Regions from separate parts of the Glaciecola sp. 2405UD65-10 genome, predicted to be linked through region 2. Evidence: predicted binding sites of a transcription regulator. Region 2 holds the regulator's gene; the other holds the start of a gene.
What was found. Region 2 encodes FliA, which starts transcription of late flagellar genes. Its sites were predicted from a motif close to CTAAAGNTNNNNNNNNNNNNGCCGATA; they were not measured.
Positions count from the first base shown of each region.

Region 1: ACOI22_RS12515 (DUF3530 family protein) is a predicted target of FliA. The motif match lies at 1,344-1,370, and genes of this name have one in related genera.

Region 1 is NZ_JBMEUF010000002.1:97,059-100,216, forward strand. It holds gene rapA (RNA polymerase-associated protein RapA) at 1-644, shown strand, start outside; gene rluA (bifunctional tRNA pseudouridine(32) synthase/23S rRNA pseudouridine(746) synthase RluA) at 652-1,308, shown strand; gene ACOI22_RS12515 (DUF3530 family protein) at 1,458-2,465, shown strand; gene ACOI22_RS12520 (diguanylate cyclase) at 2,454-3,158, opposite strand, start outside.
Region 2 is NZ_JBMEUF010000001.1:1,176,303-1,179,460, forward strand. It holds gene ACOI22_RS05410 (protein phosphatase CheZ) at 1-707, opposite strand, end outside; gene cheY (chemotaxis response regulator CheY) at 731-1,114, opposite strand; gene ACOI22_RS05420 (RNA polymerase sigma factor FliA) at 1,174-1,902, opposite strand; gene ACOI22_RS05425 (MinD/ParA family ATP-binding protein) at 1,913-2,761, opposite strand; gene flhF (flagellar biosynthesis protein FlhF) at 2,758-3,158, opposite strand, start outside.

The sequences.
Region 1 (3,158 bases), on a different contig from region 2:
TTCCTATTAATGCTATTTCTGACGACGGCATTGAAGTAACCTACAAACGTGAAGTCGCTACACAACTTGAACACCTAACCTTTTTAACACCTGATAACAGCATTGTGACCCAATGTATTGACTCAGTTTTAACCGATGTTATTGGCAAAAGCAGTATGTGCTTTGTTAACCAAGCCGGTGCGCCTGTTGGCGCTTATTGGGTTGAAATAATTGCAGTATTAAACCAAGTGGCGCCGCCATCATTGCAGTTGTTTAGATACTTACCTGCTACACCTGTGCGTGTATGCCTAGACGCCAAGTTAAACGTGGTAGAACATGGTTTCTCGCCCATTTTCAAAGTAAAAACAAAAATGGCAAGCCAGTTAACGAGTGCCCTTGCACAACCTATAAGTGCAACGATAGAAGAAGCGCTTAAGGTTGCCAAGAAAGACCTAGAAAACGTTAAAAATGCTTCGCTTATTAATATGCAATACGAGCTAGATGAAGAAATTGAGCGCTTAACAGAACTGCGTGAACACAATCCATCTATTCGACAAGAAGAAATTGATTATTTGCATGCGCAGCGCGAACAATTGACCCAAGTGATTGAACAAGCTGAACCAATACTCGACAGTGTGCGTGTTGTTGTTAATAATCCTAAGTAGATACTAAATGGCTTTATTGCACTATGCACCGCCGCAATTTCCGGCCTTTGAGATTCTTTATCAAGATGACGACTTACTGGTACTTAATAAGCCTAGTGGCTTATTAAGTGTGCCAGGTAAAGCGCTTGAGCATAAAGATAGCCTACAAGTTAGAGTGCAGCGCGTTTGGCCCACAGCTACAATTGTACACAGGCTTGATATGGCAACCTCTGGCTTAATGATAATGGCCTTAAATAAACCTAGCCACCGGCATATTTCCAAGCAATTTGAAACACGCTTAGTAGATAAAACATACTACGCTAGGGTATTTGGACATTTGGAAGTACTCAGTGGGAAAGTAGAATTACCATTGATTTGCGATTGGCCCAATAGACCAAAGCAAATGGTAAGTTTTGAGCATGGTAAAGCGGCTTGTACTCATTATGAAGTTGTGAGCACTAGCCATAATACTTCTTTGGTCAAACTTACTCCCATCACTGGGCGCTCTCATCAGTTGCGAGTACATATGTTATCACTGGGCCACCCAATTTTAGGCGACAGGCTATATGCCCACGACCAAGCAAAAGCGCTGTCTGACAGATTATGCTTACATGCTAATAAAATTAGCTTTACCCACCCAAGCACTGGAGAACCATTAAACTTCACCTCTGCCTTTTCCTTTTAACTAATTATATGCCTGACAATTAGTTAGCTATTGCCCCCAAGTTTATGCTGAATTGGCCGATATCAGTGTATTATCTTTAAACGTCTATATATCTTGTAGCCACTAATTTTAGTGCATTCTAGCTTAGATATTTATTGCAGGTGTTATTGGTGAGTCACAACTTTATCCGCCTCTTATACATGAGTATGCTTATTTGCTCGCTACTAAGCGCTAGCTTAAGGCCTGCCTACGCGAGTGATTTCACCTATTTTTTACCCAGTTCCGATGTAAAAGAATTGGCGCTTAGTGTGAACGAACAAACGGTTCCGGTTGCCTTGCTAAGTTTTCCATCTGAGCAAGCCTTGAGTAAAGGTGTTGTGGTAGTAGTAACCGATGCACAGGCAAGCGGCGACGCTCAAAATAGTTTGTATCATGTGGCTAAATCATTACCTAAATGGGGCTGGAATACAGTTTTCGTAAACCCTAGCACTGCATATTTAGGCGCTCAACAAAACAAGCTAGATGATAGCGAAAATAGCAATGAAGCAGATGCAGAGTCTGATCAACAAGAAACACTTGATGATGAAACAGCCGAGCCTGAAGCACAAAGTGCGACAGATGAACTAAATGAGTCAAGCGACGATGTTTCGGATGTTCCCACAGTGCCGCAAGAAGCGGTGCAAACAGGGCTAAAATCTATTGAAATGCAGGCACCGCAACTTACATACACATTTGATGAACACCAAGCGTTTATTCGTGTTTTACTCGAGGAAGTAAATGCGCAATACATGCAAAGCCCCGGCTATAAAATATTGCTCATGCAAGGCAAGAGTGCAGCCAGTAGTTTACGATTATTACAAAGCACTGATACCCAAGGTCCTATTTTAGATATTGAAGTAAATGCTTTAGTGATAAGTAACGTTTATTGGCCTGAACCCGAACTTAACAGTACGCTTAGCCTTAGCCTAGCAAAAGTGCAGTTACCAGTATTAGATCTTAGATCCCTCTCTGACAATTACTGGGCCAAAGAAACCTTTGAAAACAGGTTAATTCAATCAAGAGTCGCCCTAAAGCCCTTTTATCGACAAAGAGAGATTTTAGGCGTACAAATGAGCCGTAATCAAAGTGAGTATTTTACGAAAGAGGTGGTGGGGTGGATGCGTTATTTAGGCTGGTAAATCTAGTGCCGACTTAATACAGTTTCTACCGCTTGTTTTCGCTAAGTACAAGGCTTGATCTGCCGCTTCTATCCATAAATTAGGTCGAAGGTAATCAGCGCTAATTTCCGCAAGCCCTACACTGCAGGTATATTTCAGTTCGTTGCTTTCATACTCAATCACACTTTGCTCAACATATGTTCGAATACGCTCAGCCACGGTATACGCGCTCGCTAGCTTCGTATCTGGCAGTAAAATTACAAATTCCTCGCCACCATAGCGCCCCGCCACATCAGTTTCACGAGTAGCCTTTGCAATCACTGTGGCTAAATGCCGTATGACTTCGTCTCCCGTTTGATGCCCATAGTTGTCATTCACCGATTTGAAATGATCAATATCAAGCATGAGTAAACTGTGGGTTGATTGATTACGTTTACTTAATTTAAATTCTCGGTCAAATCTTTCCTGCCAATAGCGCCTATTGTATAAACCAGTTAAGCCATCTACCCTGCTAATCGTTTTTAAGCGCTGATTAAGGTTTTCTATACGCATTTTAGCAAGCGCTTGGTCAGTAACGTCGTAAATCATTAAACACAATTTACTGACCTTTCCATGCTCGTCTAACATAGGGGTGATAGTCACGTTCTGATACATAAAATCTGAATCTGAGGTAACAGGCCTACTCGCTTCAAATTTAAATAAATAAGGATGTTG
Region 2 (3,158 bases):
TGGTTATCCATGACGTCTTCACGTTTTGCTGCATCGATAATTGGCCCTTCGGCTTTTACTTTATCGTCTATTTCTAGAGAAGGTTGAGTTTTATCTTTGATTTGTGATGTATCACCGAACGTAGCAAGCATTTCAACAAGGTGTTGTTCCACTTCGTTTACTAAGCCGATGACTTGTCTTATAACTTGGCCAGTTAAGTCTTGATAGCCTTGTGCCATGAGTACTTCTGTTAAACTGCTATTTAATGCGCGTGAATCTTTTGAGACACTCTCTAATACGCAATCTAACTCAATGCATAAATGCTTAAATTCACCAAGTTCTATTTGGCGGCTCATTAATTTCTTCCACTCAGGTAAAATGGCCTCTAGGCGGTCATTTAACTGCTCAGCAATAGGCATGCTTTTTTCAACCGCATCCATTGTTGAGTTAGCGGCTTTTTCAGTTTCCTCAATCACGTACTCTAAACGAGACGTGGCATCGGGTAGCGATACTTCTGCCAAGCCAACTAACTTTTCATCCACGTTAAAATCGGTCAATGAATCGTGTAATTGGCGTGTTAACTTTCCTACTTCAGAAAATAGTTCCGCAGACTCATTTAGCGATATTGTGTGAATAATATCGTTTGCTGACTCAGTCTCGCCATTTTCTAGATGCTGAACCAATAGTTTGGCTTGCTCTAAAGATATAAGAGGTTGCTCTTGCGTCATGGGTTTGTTCCTAGTTAGTTGGATTAACCTAAACGTTCAAATATCTTATCTAGCTTCTCTTTTAACGTGGCTGCGGTAAACGGTTTCACTACGTAACCATTAACACCGGCTTGAGCCGCCGCTACAATTTGCTCTTTTTTAGCTTCAGCCGTTACCATTAATACTGGTAAAGGTTTTAGCTTATCGTTAGAGCGTATTGCGCGCAGTAAATCTATGCCCTGCATACCGGGCATATTCCAGTCAGTAACCACAAAATCAAAGTCGCCTTGTAACAACATTGGCAAGGCGGTGTTTCCATCGTCTGCCTCTTGAATGTTAGTAAAGCCCAAGTCTTTCAACAAATTTTTAATGATCCGACGCATAGTTGAGAAGTCATCAACTACTAGGATTTTCATATTCTTATCCAAAACTACCTCCGAAATGGATGTGCATTTAACTGCTTTAATTTAAATTAATAAGTATGTGACTATTGCTCAACACGCCACGATTGCATTTTCGATTTTAATTTAACCATTGCCTGTGAATGTATTTGGCTTACTCGCGATTCACTGACTTCAAGTACTTCACCAATTTCGCGTAAATTTAATTCTTCATCGTAATACAAAGATAATACTATCGCTTCTCTTTCAGGCAGGGTGGTAATCGCAACCGCCAATGCTTTTTGAAAGGAACCTTGCATCATCTCCTCAAAAGGTTTATCGGCACCTTTTGACTCTTCCGTAGTTAATACATCTTCACTTACGCCTAAATCTTCAATTCCAACCAATTTTCCAGCGTTCACTTCGCCCAACATTTGGTGATAAGCTTGCAAGGAAACATCTAATTTGGCGGCGACTTCAGTGTCACGAGCGTCTCGCCCTGTCGCCTTTTCCACTTGATTTATGGCTTCTGTAATGGCTCTTGAATTTTTATGCACTGAACGTGGCGTCCAGTCACCTTTGCGAATTTCATCTAGCATTGCTCCACGTATTCGAATACCGGCGAAAGTTTCAAAACTTGCGCCCTTCGAACCGTCAAAATTACGCGCGGCTTCAAGCAAGCCAATCATGCCTGATTGAATAAGATCATCTACCAAAACACTTGCAGGCAAACGAGCCAATAAATGATGGGCAATCCGTTTAACCAATGGCGCATGCTTCTCTACCAATTGGTTTTTATCTATTTGCTGTTGATATCCAGTCACTTTAGTACTCACTTTGGTTTACCTATTCTTGCATTGACACAAGGTTTTCAATAAAAAATTCCAAATGACCGCCAGCCTGATCAGGAATGGGCCAGTCATACATCTTTTCTGCCAGCTGTGTTATTGCTTTGGATGCTGGAGAACTTGGAAACGCTTCAACAATGGCGGTTTGTTTTCGCACTGCTTTGCGAACATTTTCATCAAACGGAACAATGGCCGTTAACTCTAGTGCCACATCTAAAAAACGGGTAGTTACTTTTGATAACTTACTAAATAATTCATGTCCTTCACGCTCGCTCCTTACCATATTGGCAACCACTTTAAACTTAAAAACGCCATGTTCTCTGTTTAGTATTTTGATTAAAGCGTAAGCATCGGTAAGAGACGTTGGTTCATCGCACACCACCATTACTACATTTTGCGCTGCACGTGAGAAGCTCACTACCATGTCAGATATACCTGCCGCCGTATCAATAATTAACATATCAATAGGTGTGCGAAGTTCTCCAAATGCGCGTATAAGCCCCGCATGCTCATGTCGAGTAAGTTCGGTCATAGATTTCGCGCCCGATGTAGCGGGCGCAATTTTGACGCCATAAGGGCCTGTCACAAGAATTTCATCAAGCGTGCAATCGCCGTTTAGCACATGCGACAAATTACGTTCAATGCGAAGGCCAAGCATTACATCAATATTAGCCAGGCCCAGATCGGCATCTAATACCATTACCTTCTTACCTAGCTTTGCTGCAGCTATAGCAGTGTTTAAAGTCAAGCTGGTTTTACCCACACCGCCTTTACCACCCGTTACGGCTACAACTTTAACTTGTTTATTTGAAGCACGTCTAAGCGTACTTGCCTGATCTTCTATCATATGCCACCTGCAATTGTGTCACTGCGACCGCCCTGCTCAAGCAAACCATATTTTTTATATAGTTTTGCTGCAATTAGCGTTAAGTTTGCTGAGTCTGCGAGTTTAATGTCTTCTGGTACACGCTGACCATCGGTGACATAACTCAACGATAAATCATTTTCAATCACCACACTTAAGGCTTCACCTAAGCTATAGCACTCGTCTAGCTTGGTAAAAATACAGCCTTTTATATTAGTTTGGTGATAAGCTTTAACCGTTTGCTTAAGTACTTGGTATTGTGCACCTGCTGGCAGTACCAAATATTTTCGAATATTGACGTTTAGGCCTGATTCATAGTCATTTAGCTGTTCAATCAATCGAGTGTCTCGTTGGCTGAATCCAGCAGTGTCTATTAGCA